4 regions of the Mesorhizobium sp. WSM4821 genome follow, and region 1 is predicted to be linked to each of the others. Evidence: riboswitches for the same ligand, from Rfam matches in the RefSeq annotation. Region 1 holds a riboswitch; each other region holds the start of a gene.

Region 1 (3,727 bases):
TTATCAAGGCGCTTGATCTCTTACGGCCGATTTACCGCAAGACCGCTACATACGGACACTTCGGCCGCGAAGAGCCGGAGTTCACCTGGGAAAAGACGGACAGAGCTGACGATCTTTTGCGAGAGGCAGGACCGGCAGCTGCGTGATGCACCGGTATTGGATGCGTCGGCATAGGGCGACCCATTCCAAACTGGCCAAAACAGGCCGGCCCCGGCGTGGCAAAAAGCCGGCTCGGGTTTTGGCGGAGATTTTGATGCCGGATTATGACGTGCTTTGCATCGGCAATGCCATTGTCGACATCATCGCCCAGTGCGACGAGGAATTCCTCGAGACCAACGGCATCATCAAGGGCGCGATGAACCTCATCGACACACAGCGCGCCGAGCTGCTCTACAGCCGCATGGGCCCGGCGATCGAGGCCTCCGGCGGCAGCGCCGGCAACACGGCGGCCGGCGTCGCCAGCTTCGGAGGCCGCGCCGCTTTCTTTGGCAAGGTCTCCAACGATGCGCTGGGCGAAATCTACGCCCACGACATCCATGCGCAGGGCGTCGCCTTCGACACCACGCCGCTCGAGGGTGAGCCGCCGACGGCGCGCTCGATGATCTTCGTCACGCCCGACGGCGAGCGCTCGATGAACACCTATCTCGGCGCCTGTGTCGAGCTTGGCCCTGAGGATGTCGAAGCCGACAAGGCGTCTGGCGCCAAGGTCACCTATTTCGAAGGCTACCTGTGGGATCCGCCGCGCGCCAAGGAGGCAATCCGCCAGACGGCGAAGCTGGCGCACGCAGCAGGCCGCGAAGTGTCGATGACCCTGTCGGATTCGTTCTGCGTCGACCGCTACCGCGACGAATTCCTTGAGCTGATGCGTTCGGGCACGGTCGATATCGTCTTTGCCAACAGCCACGAGATCAAGTCGCTCTACCAGACGTCGTCCTTCGACGAGGCGCTGGCGCAGATCCGCAAGGATTGCCGGATCGCCGCCGTGACCCGCTCGGAAAAAGGCTCGGTGATCGTGCGCGGCGACGAGACCGTGGTCATCCAGGCGACCGCCATCAAGGAACTGGTCGACACGACGGGCGCCGGCGATCTCTATGCCGCCGGCTTCCTGCATGGCTACACGCAAGGCCGCGACCTGCAGACTTGCGGCGATCTTGGCTCACTGGCGGCCGGCTTGGTGATCCAGCAGATCGGCCCCAGGCCACGGCAGAATCTGCGCCGCGAGGCTGAGCAGACTGGGTTGCTGTAAGGCGGCTTTTCGGCCACGTATAGCCCACCTTCCGTTGTGCAGGCTGTCCAGACAAGCGCGTGTAAATCGAACGTACCAGCCCGAGAAGGATGCCGGTTTTTTTCCAAAATTACTGATTGTTGAGGCTCAGGAACGTTGTCGCACTTCGACCAGCACTGCCGTCCGATCACGAATGGCCAACACGCGCCATTTTGACGAAGTCGTTTGAGACCGGATCGTACAAAAGGCAGATTGCCCGAGGGCCGAGCCACAGTCTGCAAACACCGGAGAGTCGCGCAGAAGGCTCAGCTCGACGGCGACTTGGAAACACGCCGCAGGCTAACAATTCACATAAACACATATACATTTGTTTATACGAAATTGACAAGAAAGTGGGCTACTGCGATTGTCCGCATGTCGTGGTTCTCCGCAAGGCGTTGCCGTAGCGGAGCTAAGAGGGGAGCCGGTGCAATGCCTACGCTGCCCCCGCAACTGTAAGCGGCGAGCCAAACCCATCAATGTCACTGGGGCGAACTGCCCCGGAAGACGTGGCAGAGGCTGTGACCCGCGAGTCAGGAGACCTGTCACGACGAACAACGTCCGCGGGCGGGGTGTCTGGTGGTCGCGGCAGCTCGGCGTTGATGCCGGCCTGCCAGCGCCTTCCTTGTCCCGGCCCCAACCATCGGGGTATGGAATGAATGTCTCCCAGCAAGTTCCCATAGCAACGCTTGGCGTGCCGCGTATCGGTCGCCGGCGTGAACTGAAATTCGCGCTCGAAAGCTACTGGTCCGGAAAATCGTCTGCTGCCAACCTTCTGGCGACGGCGAAGGCACTGCGTGCCGCCAGATGGAGCGAGCAGCACGCCCGCGGCGTGTCGAAAATCCCGTCGAACGATTTCTCACTGTATGACCATGTGCTCGACACCGCAGCAATGGTCGGCGCCGTCCCAGCTCGTTACGGCTGGACGGGCGGCGAGGTCCCGCTTGACATCTACTTCGCGATGGCGCGCGGGACGCAGGGCGATAGCGCGGGGTGCGGACACGCCAGTCACGGGCATGCAGTTCAGGGGCAGCGCGTGACCGCGATGGAAATGACCAAATGGTTCGACACCAACTACTACCTCGTGCCGGAGCTTGGCGACGATCAGACCTTCGCCCTCTCGGCGACGAAACCAGTCGATCACTTTCTGGAGGCAAAAGAGCTCGGCATCCATACACGCCCGGTCATCCTTGGACCGGTGACCTTCCTCAAGCTGGCGAAGTCTCCCGACCAGGGCTTCAATCCCATAGCGCTGCTACCGCGCCTGCTGCCGGTCTACGAGCAACTCCTGCAGAGGCTGGAGCTCTCGGGGGCCGACTGGGTGCAGACGAGCCGGCGCTTGTGCTCGATCTCAACCCGAACGAACGAGCTGCCTTCGAATTCACCTACGGGCAGCTGTCGAAAGCCGCGCCCAAGGTGAAAATTATGCTGGCTACCTATTTCGGGCCGCTAGGAAACAATCTCGAGACCGCGCTTTCGCTGAGCCTGGCGGGGCTGCATCTCGACCTCGTGCGCGCTCCCGAGCAGTTGGAGACGGTTGGTCGGCTCGCACCGAAGGATCTGGTGCTCTCACTTGGCCTGATCGACGGCCGCAATGTCTGGCGCGCGAACCTGACCGCCATTCTCGACGGCATCAAGCCGGTCATCGCCGGTTGGCCGCTGGACCGTGTCGAAATTGCGCCTTCCTGCTCGATGCTTCACGTGCCGATGGACCTGCGGATGGAGACCGCGCTCGATGTAGACGTCCGTTCGTGGCTGGCATTCGCCGCCCAGAAGACTGAAGAGCTGCTCGTGCTGGCCCAAGCCTTGTCCGAAGGCAGGGAGGCCGTAACAAGCTGAAGGCTTCTGATGAGGCGGCCGCCGCGCGCGCAATGTCGACAAAGGCCCACGATCCGCTCGTCCGCGGGCGCGTCAGCAGCATTGACGGCGCCATGAAGCAACGAAAGAGCGCATTTGCCAAGCGCTCGAGAGTCCAGGCTGACACGCTCGCCCTGCCGCTGTTCCCGACGACGACCATCGGGTCCTTCCCGCAAACGCCCGAGGTGCGCAGGGCGCGCTCCGCTCATGCGAAGGGCCGACTGAGCTATATCGACTACCAGGCCTTTCTGAAGAAGGAGACCGAGGCGGCGGTCCGCTGGCAGGAGGAGATCGGGCTGGACGTGCTGGTACATGGCGAGTTCGAACGCAACGACATGGTGCAGCATTTCGGCGAGCAGCTGTCCGGCCTCGCCTTCACCCAGCATGGCTGGGTGCAAAGTTATGGCTCCCGACTCGTGCGCCCTCCCATCATCTTCGGCGACGTATCGCGGCCCAATCCGATGACGGTCTTCTGGTGGCAATTTGCCCAGTCGCTGACGAAAAAGCCGGTGAAGGGCATGCTCACTGGTCCAGTGACGATTTCTTAACTGGTCTTTTGTGCGCGACGACGTACCCCGCGCCGAGGTCTGCCGCCAGATCGCACTC
Region 2 (3,727 bases), 3.3 Mb from region 1:
CGCCGCGACCTCGGCGTCCTGCACCGCCTTGCGCTTGGCCATCTTGGCGCGGTGGCGTTCCTCATCCCTGTCGTTAATCGGCCCGTCTTCGATATGTGATTTGTCTTCGATGTGCTTGGTATCAGCCATGTCATTTCACCTTGAGCGGCAGCCCCGCCACCATCAGCAGCACCGTATCGGACACTGCCGCGACCTGCTGGTTGAGCCGGCCGGCGGTATCGCGAAACCGGCGGGCGAGCGTATTGTCGGGCACGATGCCCTGGCCGACCTCGTTGGAGACCACGAACCATGGCCCGCGCGGCCGCGACAGCACATCCGCCAACCCCTGGCATTCGGCCTCGATGTCGCGTTCGGCCAGCATATGGTTGGACAGCCACAGCGTAAGGCAGTCGATCAGGACAGGCCGGCCGTCGGGCAAAGCCTCGATCGCGCCGACGAGATCGAGCGGTGCATCGACAGTCGTCCAGCCCTCGCCGCGCCGCGACCGGTGCAGCGCGATGCGCTCGCGCATTTCGCCGTCGTAAGCCTCGGCGGTGGCGATATAGGTCCACGGCGCCGGACAGGCCGTTACCAGTCCTTCGGCGTGCGCGCTTTTGCCGGAACGCGCACCGCCGATGACCAGGATCAAGTTCCCGCCGGGAGTAACGCGATCAGGCAAAGCTGTCGCGCAGGCTGGTCGCCGTGCCGGTGAAACGGCCACGCACCACGCCGACGACGACGCCGAGCACCAGCCAGAACACCAGATTGGTCAGCGTTACCGCCACCACGAACTGGTGGTGCAGGCCTTCCGGGATCGGCGACTCGAAACTGTCGGGCTGCGGAGCACCGACGATATGCGGCGCCACGATCAGCGCCACGGCAAGGAGCGCCAGCGGCAGCGACTTGCGGAAGGCAAGCAGGCCGAGACCGGCCGCCGTCGCCGCCACGGTTGCCCACCACCAGATCTGGCGCTGGGCGAGATCGGCCGCCGGCATCGCCGGCAGTTCGGGCGGCAGGCCAAGGTTCGGAGCCAGCGTGAACACGGCAAAGCCGGCAAGGCCCCAGAACAGGCCATGGCGCCAATTGCCGATGCCGCCGGCGAACTCCGAAGCGGCGACCAGGATCAGCGCGAAGCCGATGCCGGTGACGACGTTGGCAACGACGTTGAAGGCGAATCGCTCGGAACCGTCGGCCGGCGCCCAGCCTTCGTCTTCCGGAGCGGCAGCTTCGGCCGTCGCCGCTCTGGTCATGGCATCGGTATCGGTGGCGTTCGCGACGGGCGCCGCGGCATGGTCATGCGTGTGGCCGCCGCCGGCCTGTTCGTAGGCTTCAGCCTTGAGAATGAGCGGCACGGTGGCGTAGGCCTGCATGCAGGCGAGGACGGCGCCGGCCACAATCCCTGCGATCGCCGCGATGAACACGACGTTGCGAAACAGTGTCATGATGTCAGCCCCTCGTCAGTGGCAGGGAAATGCCATCGAGTGGCGATAGTCGTGGGCGGCGTTATGCACCGCATCGATTTGCGAGAAGCCGACGAAGCCCATGACGAAAATGCCGAGAAACGCAGCAAGCGCCAGTTGCATGAAGCGCGACTGCGAGGAGACGGAAGCGCCGAGGGACACGGAAGGGGTATTCATGTCTTGTCCTTTCGCCCTCCACCCGAGGGCATAGAAGTCAGTTTTCCTGTCGCCGGCAGGTCTCCTGGCTCGCGGATCAGCGCCCTTCCCCACCTTCCCGAAGAAAACCTTCAGTGGCATATGGAGAGGACTACCGCACACAGTTGCGGGGGCAGCCACGGCATTGGGCAAATTTCGCCCTCACCGCATTCCCTCTTGGTTCCAAAGGAACCGACGACGGGTGCGACTATAGGCAGAATCTCCGCGCCCGGCAAACCAAATTCCGTCAGCGGTCAGCTGGAATGCGTCACTTGGCTTCAGCCTCCCAATGAGACGATCCGATTGGCGACCAGTTGCTGCAGCTGCCAAAGATGGCGGTCGTGAATGCCGCGCTCTTCCAGGTTTTTCACCGTGTTGTAGAGGTAGTCGACGCCTGATCCCCAGTGTCCGCAGGACGTGGTCAGTCTTTCGACCACCTCGTGCTCATCGAGCGAACCAGCATAGGTGATGCCGCTGCGATTGATGACGAAAGCCAGCGCCCTCAACGGACCGCCATCGCTCGCGAGTCTGAGAATACGAGGCATATAGCTTGTCGGCTTCAGCGTCATTTCGCGTCGGAAAAGCCTGCCCAATTGCTGCCGCCGATCGCCATCGGTCAGCCGAAAAGCGATGCCCTTGCACTGCCCTCCACGGTCCAGAGCCATCATCAGGCCGGGGCGATCCTTGGTGCCGCGCCAGCGCGTCATGTTCATGCAAAAAGACCGGTGCCAGCCACGCACCACGGCGACACGTTCCTCGACATGGTCGATTTCGGGTTTCCAGATCAGCGAACCGTAGCCGAACAGCCACAACGGTTCGGCGGCAGGGAGTTCTGCCTGCAACGCGTCCAGCATCGCGTCATAGTCGCCATCATCCAGATGCATGGCATCCGGGTCAGGTCCAGCATCCTGGACCTCGCGCCAACAACGCGCAACCAGCTCCGGCGTAAGCGCCATCTGTCGTGTGGCCACGTTCCAGATCCCTTTTCTTGCCGCATGATTATGCGTCCTGCTCGAGACTCGCAATGCCGTCACCGCGATTGACAATTTTCGCGGCTGGGTGTCGGCTGGCACATCACTGGAAACCTGCCATGCAGCCCAGCCACAGCGAGCATGACCCCTATAACGGTCTGACCCGGGCCGAGCCGACGCTGCCGGCGTCGGACTACTGGGAGCTGAACGCCTATCAGCGCGATCTCGACGCCATCTGGTATCGAAACTGGCTGCTCGTCTGCCGCGAGGCCGACCTTGCCCAGCCGCTGGCGTTCAAGACATTCCGTGTCGGCACGCAGGAGATTGTCGTGCTGCGCGACGAGACCGGCACCCTTCGGGCCTTCCACAACACTTGCCGGCATCGCGGCTCGCAGCTTTGCCGGGAAAGCCAAGGACGGCTGAAGGCGCGGCTCATCACCTGCCCCTATCATGCGTGGTCTTATTCGCTGCGCGGCGATCTCGTGCGGGTGCCGTCGAAATCGCTGCCCGAAGGCTTCGACAAGGCCGATCACCCGCTCTACCGCGTGGCGCTGTCGGTGTGGCGCGGTTTTGTCTTCGTCAATCTGGAGGAAGACGCCGCCGGCTCGGCTGAAGCATCCTTCGATCCCACATCCGGCAATCTCGCCAACTGGCCGCTGGAAACGCTGGTGACCGGTCACGTGCTGCGCAAGGTGATGAACTGCAACTGGAAAATCTTCTGGGAGAACTTCAACGAGTGCCTGCATTGCCCGGGCGTTCACAAGGACCTGTCGCGGTTGGTGCCGATCTTTGGCCGCGGCCTGATGGGACGGCATGACGACCCGGAATGGGCCCGTCACGCCGACAATGACGCGCCGGAATTTTCCGGTGGCCTGCGGGCCGGGGCCGAGACCTGGTCGCGCGACGGTCACGTACACGGTCCGGTCTTTTCCGACCTGACGCCCGCCGAGCGCGCCGCCGGGCAGACCTACGCGACCAACCTGCCGTCGATGTTCATCGTCGGCCATGTCGACTATGTCAGGACCGTACGGCTGGTGCCGCTTGGACCCGAGCAGACCGAACTCACCGCCGAATGGCTTTTTTCGCCCGAAGCGCTCGCCGATCCAACGGCGGATCTCGACA
Region 3 (3,727 bases), 3.4 Mb from region 1:
CGGCCAGATCGCTGTCGGTGAAAGACAGCGCCACGACATCCGCAGGCGTCTGCCTGAGATCGACAGGCTCGGCGAGATCGTCGAGCGAGGCGGACGTTGTGGTGAGGATGTGCATCGCGGCTCGTGCCTGAGATCAGCCGGCGAGGATACGTTCGATCGCCGGGCGGTTCAGCCCTTTCAGCCCGATAACGACGAGGCGCGAGCGGCGGTCGTCTTCCGCCGTCCAGGCGCGATCGTAATAGTGATTGACGCGCGGGCCGACGGCCTGCAGCAGGAGCCGCATCGGCTTGCCGCCGACCTCGACGAAGCCTTTCACGCGCAGCACGTTTTCTTCCTCCGCCGCCGTGGCGACGCGCAAAGCCAGCTCATCGGGATTGGCGATCGACGGAATGTCGATAACGAAGGAGTCGAAGTCGTCATGCTCGTGGTCGAGTTCGTCGTCGTGGTGGGTCTTGCGGTTCTCGATGTCGTCCTCGACCGCAAGGCCGAGGCCGAGCAGCACGGACGGATCGACCTTGCCCTGCGAGGTCGGCACGATCTTTACCGCACGCGCGGCGTGCTCGCCGATGATGGCGTTGGCGCGGGCCGAGCCGGCGGCATCCATCAAATCGCTCTTTGACAATATGATCAGGTCGGCACAGGCGAGCTGGTCCTCGAACACCTCCTCGACAGGGTCGTCGTGGTCGAGCGTCTCGTCCTGCGCGCGCTGTGCCTGCAGGGCATCCATGTCGTTGGCGACGCGGCCTTCGGCCAGCGCCGGTCCGTCGACCACCGCGATGATGCCGTCGACCGTCACGCGGCTTTTCACCGTCGGCCACTGGAAGGCCTGGACGAGTGGCTTGGGCAGAGCGAGGCCCGAGGTTTCGATCAGGATGTGGTCGACCTTCGGCGTCCGCGACAGGATCTGGTCGAGCGCCGGGACGAAATCGTCGGCGACGGTGCAGCAGATGCAGCCATTGGCCAGTTCGACGATGTTTTCCTCCGGGCAAGTGTCGATGCCGCAGCCTTTCAGGATCTCGCCGTCGATGCCGACGTCGCCGAATTCGTTGACGATGATGGCCAGACGCTTACCCCCGGCGTTTTCGAGCAGATGGCGGATCAGCGTCGTCTTGCCGGCGCCGAGGAAGCCGGTGACGACGGTACAAGGCACGCGGGAGACGGAAGCGGTCATGTCATGTCCTTCAAAAGGTCGAGGGGAGGGATGCGGGCAACGAGGCCGCGCTTCAGGCAATCGGGCCGGCCGCGCCACGGAATGAGTCCGTCCGTCGAGGTGGCGAAGAGCTTTGCACCAGCGACGAGATCGGCGCCGCTGGTCACGGTCAGGTCGCCGAAGACATAGCTCCAGCAGCCGTCGCGCAAAATCGCGGCGCTCAGTCGGCGTTTGCAGTTGCCGAGGCATTCGACGCTGCGGATAGGGATATTTTCGCCTGCTACAGCGCGGCGTGTGTCTTCGGCAAGCAGTTCGCCGGCGCGAGGAAGGCCATCGGAGCCGGATTCATCGCGACAGGAAGAGCAGACGATCACGGTGACGCCGGCCAAGGCGTCGCTGTCGCCGGACAATATGTCCGCTGTCTCAGCCGAAAAACTGCTGTCGCGTTCCAAATCAGGCTCCTTGCCCGGAAAACCCGCCAGGCGATCGGATTCTTATGTCCTAGACGGCAGGTCTCCTGGCTCGCGGGTCATTGCCTTGGTGCCGCCTTCCCGGGACCGTCCCAGTGGTTTTCGGCCTTGGCTCGTCGCTTACAGTTGCGGGGACAGCCGCGGATTTGAAATCGGAATTTCGCACCGCATTCCCTCTTGGCCCTTGCCGTTGCGGGCAGGGGACCGTCTGGACCGGATTTAGGCTCTTGTGGGCAGCGGTGTCAACGCACCTCTACGACGCGGCAACGTCGGCAAGCGGTTGGCCTAGTTCACCCGCAGGCGTCACCTCGATGCTTTCGAGTCCGAGCCAACCCTGCATCAACTTCAACTCCTCGAAGAGTTCGGCGGCGGTTTGCGGCGGGGCGCCGGGCTCGGCATAGGCGGCATGGACGCGCAGCACGCCGGCGGGGCGGTCGGCCTTGAGATCGATGCGCGCGACGATCCTTTCGCCGAGCAGGAACGGCAGCACGTAATAGCCGTATTGGCGCTTTTCGGCCGGCGTGTAGATCTCGATGCGATAGCGGAAGTCGAACAGTCTTTCCGTGCGCGACCGCTCGAAGACGACCGGATCGAACGGCGCGAGCAGCGCGCGCGCCTCGATCTTGCGTGGAAAACGGGCGTCCTTGTGAAGATAGGCAGGCTTGTCCCAGCCTTCGACGCGAACCGGCAAAAGGTCGCCCGATTCAACCAGTTCCTCGATGCGGTCCTTGATGTCGGCGGGAGAGAGGCGGAAATAGTCGCGCAGGTCGCCGGCTGTCGCGACACCATGGGCGCGGGCGGAAATACGCAGCAACTCGCGGTGCGCATCCTCATGAGAAGGCACCGGCAGGGCAAGTATCGCCGGCGGCAGCACGCGCTCCGGCAGATCATAGAGCCGCTCGAAGCCTCGACGCGACGCCGTGGTGATGCGGCCGGCCCAGAACAGCCATTCGAATGCATGCTTGGCGTCGCTCCAGCCCCACCAGCCGCCCGAGCCCTTCTGGCCTTCGAGAGCCGATGCGGCGATCGGGCCTCGTTCGACGACCTCGCGATAGATGTCTTCAATGTAGGCGGCGCGTTCGCGCCCCCACTTGGCCAGCCCGTTATACATTTCCTCGCCGCGTTCGGCCCGCTCCATGCGCCAGCGCATCAGTGGATAGGTCTCGACCGGCAGAAAGGAGGCTTCGTGCGCCCAATACTCGAAGACCCTGCGCTTGCGGGTCACGGCGGCGTTGTCGAGCAGCGCAAGCGGGTAGGGGCCAAGCCGCGAATAGAGCGGCATATAGTGGGCGCGCACCACCGCGCTGACGGAATCGATCTGCAGCAGGCCGGTCCGGGCGAGCACACGGGCCAGATGGCGGCGATCGGGCGTGCCGTTCGGGCGAGGATCGGCAAACCCCTGTGCGGCAAGCGCGATGCGCCGGGCCACGGCGAGCGAGATCTTTTCCTTCATGCAGACGGCACTCTGTTGGCGTTCGATCAAAGGTTGGGTGATGATTCCGGGCCATGCTAGCAGGGTTTTGGCGGTATCTATGTCAGGAGAGAAAAGTGGAGTAAAAAGTGAAGGAAATCAAACAGGAGCGGATCGGACCAGTTTATCCGGATATGCCGTCCGGCACCCGTGTTTTGAACAAGGTTTGACTTGCTTCGCCGAAAGCCCTGCGCTAACCCTCGCCGCGTTGCAGCATAGAGCCCTAAAACGGTTCAGTGGTTAAACTGTCACGCTTCCGCAAGTGGGACCGGTGCTGTAATCAGAGTGGATTGGCCGCCAACGGAAAGCCGCAGCATGAACGCATTGTTGAGTTCGTACCTGCCCATCGTCCTGTTCATCGGCGTGGCGCTGGTCGTCGGCCTGGCGCTGCTTGCCGCGCCGTTCCTGGTGGCATACCGCAACCCCGATCCGGAAAAGCTTTCCGCCTATGAATGCGGCTTCAACTCGTTCGACGACGCCCGCATGAAGTTCGACATCCGCTTCTACCTGGTGTCGATCCTGTTCATCATCTTCGATCTGGAAGTGGCCTTCCTGTTTCCGTGGGCCGTGTCCTTCAGCCAGGTCGGCATGCTCGGTTTCTGGTCGATGATGGTGTTCCTGGCGGTGCTGACCATC
Region 4 (3,727 bases), 860 kb from region 1:
CTGCCGGCGGCAATCAAAAGCGCGGCGGCGGCAAGGGCGATCTTCTTCATTCCAATACTCCTGGATTTTCGTATCCCACAAGCGCGGCGGTCTTGATGAAGACAATGCCGCCGCTGCTTGTTTGACCATGATCTTTTCCGAACCGCAGGTTCGGGATCATGGTCTGGAACCGAGTGTTAATTGTTGCCGAAGAGGTTACGGTCGCTGCCGTGGACGGGCTTCTCGTCAGCCGGAACCGGATTCTGGGCCGGAGCCGAATTCAGAATCGAAGCCGTGTAGGAGCTGTCGGCCGCGACGGCGGGCTGGTTGGCGCCGTCAGACCCATAATGGTCACTGCCTTCAGCAAAGGCGCTGCCGGTAATGGCCAGAACGGCGACGGCCGCAAGAGCGATCTTTTTCATTTTAGTACTCCAGTATCTTATTTTTCCGTCCGTCCAGCGGCATGTCTTGGGAGGAATCCGCGTCGTTCGGACAGCCCCGATGTGGGGAGGCCATCCTGCGGATTCCAATCACGAAGTTGTTCCGCGTGGACCAAGAATCTGCATCTTGAAATTGTGCCAAGCCTTCCTACAACCTAAATTTTCCGCTTGTTTATCAGTTGGTTATCTCAAACGTACCGCCCGGCCATTTGACGAATTGGCGAGTCTGCGTTCACACCGTCCTGTACGCAGTGTCAACAGAAACGAACCGTTCGGTTCGATTTTAGAGACCCCTTAAAAAGCATTTCGAAGCCTGCTAACGAATCGTTTACCAGTTCGGCCCCCGCCGATGGGCCAAATCCGGCCATGCTTTCGGGCCGGCAACGCTCGGCGAAGGGCGATTTCACCCCTTGCTCACTCCGGTCCAACAGGTTTCGCGGCCGTGTCGCGCCGCATGGATACGATGTCGCTTTCATGCCGACAGACGGCCGACGGTCATGATTAGATCACGCCAACTCAGGTGCCGCATGGTGACGACCAAGCGGAGAATTGGGAAGCCGGTCAGAACCCGGCGCTGCCCCCGCAACGGTGGTGGAGTTCAAGTCGCAACGGGAGACCACTGGGTCACAAGCCTGGGAAGGTGTCGCGACCGTCCGCAAGGATACTCCAGAGCCCGGAAACCAGCCCGAGATTCTAGACTCGACTGATCGCGGTGGGCGGTCAAGAGGCGGATAGTGCATGCCCGGCCATATCGCCGACGTGCAGCCGATCCTTCCTCCATCACCACCAGTTCAGTCCTTGGACATGAGGACAGGACATGGATGCGCGCAACGACATGCTGAGGCTCTTGCACGGCCGCAGGCAAGGCTATTCGCTGGAACAGCCCTTCTACACCGATTCCGATTTCTTCAAGCTCGACATGGAGCTGATCTGGTATCGCGACTGGCTGTTCATCGGCCACGATTGCGAGTTGCCGAAGCCGGGCAGCTACATGACCGTCCAGATCGGCGACTATCCGGTCGTGCTGGTCCGCGACCAGCAAGGCAAGATCAACGCCTTCCACAATTCCTGCCGCCATCGCGGCAGCCGCGTCTGCAACGCCGACAAGGGCACGGCGGCAAAGCTCGTCTGCCCCTATCACCAGTGGACCTACGAGCTGGACGGCCGGCTCTTGTTCGCAAGGCAGATGGCGGATGGCTTCGACAAGAGCCAGTTCAGCCTGAAGCCGGTCGCCTGCGAAAGCGTCGGCGGCTACATCTTCATCTGCCTGGCCAAGGAGCCCGCGGATTTCGCGCCGATGCGCGCGATGGTCGAGCCTTACCTCCTGCCGCACCGGCTGCGCGAGGCAAAGGTCGCCTTCGAATCGACCATTGTCGAGAAGGGCAACTGGAAGCTCGTCTGGGAGAACAACCGCGAGTGCTACCATTGCGCCGGCAACCATCCGGAACTGTGCAAGACATTCCCGGAAGCACCGACCGTGACCGGCGTGCAGGGCGCCGACAGCGATCCGGAAATGCTCGCTCACTGGGCCAAATGCGAGGCGGCGGGCTTGCCGAGCAAGTTCCGAATCGATCCGGCCGGGCAGTATCGCGCCACCCGCGCGCCGCTGCTGCGTGACGCCGTCAGCTATACGATGACGGGACGGCGCGCGGTGAAGAAGAACCTTTCCGACAGCGTTTCCACCGACCGCATCGGCTCGCTACTGCTCTACCATTACCCGACGACCTGGAACCATATCCTCGGCGATCATGCCGTCACCTTCCGCGTGCTGCCGATCAGTGCCACGGAAACGGCCGTCACCACCAAATGGCTTGTCCACAAGGATGCGGTCGAAGGCGTCGACTACGATCTCGCCGAACTCACCCATGTCTGGACCGAGACCAACGACCAGGACCGCCGCATCGTCGAGGAAAACGCCTTCGGCATCCTGTCGCCGGCCTATGAGCCCGGCCCCTATTCGGAGTTGCATGAGGGCGGCGTCATCCAGTTCGTCGAATGGTACGCGTCCTTCATCGGGCCGCGGCTTGCCGAGGACGGCCGGCCGGCGTTGCGCAGCGTCGCCTGAGATCTGAGGAATGAATGCGATGACGGACCTCGGGCTCTACCGCCATCTCGACGAGATGGCGCCCTGGAACGACAGGCTCCAGGTGCTGGAAGTGATCGGCGTCAGCGACGAGGCGCCTGACGTGAAGACCTTCACCTTCCGCTCCGACAACCAGACCTGGTTCCGCTACAAACCAGGACAGTTCGTGACGCTGGAATTGCCGACCATTGAGGGCCAGCTGATGCGGACCTATACGCTGTCGTCCTCGCCGTCGCGGCCGTTCTCGATCGCGGTGACGGTGAAGGCGCAGGACGGCAGCATCGGTACGCGCTGGATGTTCGACAATCTGAAGCCCGGCGTTCACGTGAAGGCCTATGGGCCGGCGGGCGACTTTTCGCTGCACAGTCATCCCGCGGCCAAATATCTGTTCATTTCGGCCGGCTCCGGCGTGACGCCGATGATGTCGATGCTGCGCTGGCTGAACGACTGCGCGCCATGGACCGATGTCGGCTTCGTCAACTGCGCGCGAAAGCCCGAGGAGATCATCTTCCGCAAGGAGCTCGAACTGCTGGGCAGCCGCATGCCGGGCCTGTCGCTCGGCTTCATGATCGAGGAGCGCTCCAGCCGCGAGGGCTGGTTCGGCCATATGGGCCGGATCGACGCGATCCGGCTGCCGCTCTTGGCACCGGATTTTCGCGAGCGCGAAATCTTCTGCTGCGGCCCCGATCCATTCATGCGCGCGGTGCGGCAGATGCTGGAGGCCGCCGGCTTCGACATGGCCAACTACCATCAGGAAAGCTTTGCCGCACCGGCGGTGGAGGAAATACCGGCCCCGTTTGCCTTGCCGGCAAGGGGTGGGCCGGCAGAAGGCGGGGTCGAGGTCCCTACTGAGGCCGCAACGCCAATTCGATTCTCGCTTTCGGATGTCGACGCCGACTGCGTTGCCGGCCAGACCGTGCTGCAGACGGCGCGCGCTTCGGGCGTGCGTATCCCGGCGGCCTGCGAGTTCGGCCTGTGCGGAACCTGCAAGGTGAAAAAGCTCTCGGGCCAGGTCGAGATGAGCCACAATGGCGGCATCCTCGATCACGAGATCGACGACGGCTTCATCCTTGCCTGCTGTTCGAAACCGCTGACGGCGATCGAAATCGAGGCCTGACCGGCGGGCCGCCTAAACCCCGTAGCGCTCGGTGCGGATAAAACCTGCCGGAACGCCGGCATCGATCAGCGCCTGGGCAGCGGCCGACACGAAGGCGTTCGAGCCGCA

The links. Region 1 has a riboswitch for cobalamin ahead of metE (5-methyltetrahydropteroyltriglutamate--homocysteine S-methyltransferase). Riboswitches for the same ligand answer to the same signal wherever they lie in the genome.
Region 2: another riboswitch for cobalamin. It lies ahead of AC0NID_RS19180 (CbtB domain-containing protein); the one in region 1 lies ahead of metE (5-methyltetrahydropteroyltriglutamate--homocysteine S-methyltransferase).
Region 3: another riboswitch for cobalamin. It lies ahead of AC0NID_RS18815 (DUF1636 family protein); the one in region 1 lies ahead of metE (5-methyltetrahydropteroyltriglutamate--homocysteine S-methyltransferase).
Region 4: another riboswitch for cobalamin. It lies ahead of AC0NID_RS04010 (aromatic ring-hydroxylating oxygenase subunit alpha); the one in region 1 lies ahead of metE (5-methyltetrahydropteroyltriglutamate--homocysteine S-methyltransferase).

What each region holds. Positions count from the first base shown of each region.
Region 1 is NZ_CM148371.1:30,367-34,093, forward strand. It holds gene metK (methionine adenosyltransferase) at 1-146, shown strand, start outside; gene AC0NID_RS00135 (adenosine kinase) at 254-1,246, shown strand; cobalamin riboswitch at 1,629-1,828, shown strand; partial or broken gene metE (5-methyltetrahydropteroyltriglutamate--homocysteine S-methyltransferase) at 1,944-3,727, shown strand, end outside.
Region 2 is NZ_CM148371.1:3,954,776-3,958,502, reverse strand. It holds gene cobO (cob(I)yrinic acid a,c-diamide adenosyltransferase) at 1-42, opposite strand, end outside; gene cobU (bifunctional adenosylcobinamide kinase/adenosylcobinamide-phosphate guanylyltransferase) at 131-628, opposite strand; gene AC0NID_RS19185 (CbtA family protein) at 651-1,421, opposite strand; gene AC0NID_RS19180 (CbtB domain-containing protein) at 1,437-1,616, opposite strand; cobalamin riboswitch at 1,654-1,846, opposite strand; gene AC0NID_RS19175 (gamma-glutamylcyclotransferase) at 1,913-2,605, opposite strand; gene AC0NID_RS19170 (aromatic ring-hydroxylating oxygenase subunit alpha) at 2,725-3,727, shown strand, end outside.
Region 3 is NZ_CM148371.1:3,883,850-3,887,576, forward strand. It holds gene cobN (cobaltochelatase subunit CobN) at 1-115, opposite strand, end outside; gene cobW (cobalamin biosynthesis protein CobW) at 134-1,171, opposite strand; gene AC0NID_RS18815 (DUF1636 family protein) at 1,168-1,602, opposite strand; cobalamin riboswitch at 1,641-1,844, opposite strand; gene AC0NID_RS18820 (winged helix-turn-helix domain-containing protein) at 1,874-3,073, opposite strand; gene AC0NID_RS18825 (NADH-quinone oxidoreductase subunit A) at 3,407-3,727, shown strand, end outside.
Region 4 is NZ_CM148371.1:890,741-894,467, forward strand. It holds gene AC0NID_RS04000 (DUF680 domain-containing protein) at 1-50, opposite strand, end outside; gene AC0NID_RS04005 (DUF680 domain-containing protein) at 177-401, opposite strand; cobalamin riboswitch at 921-1,122, shown strand; gene AC0NID_RS04010 (aromatic ring-hydroxylating oxygenase subunit alpha) at 1,237-2,484, shown strand; gene AC0NID_RS04015 (FAD-binding oxidoreductase) at 2,504-3,619, shown strand; gene AC0NID_RS04020 (FAD-binding oxidoreductase) at 3,632-3,727, opposite strand, start outside.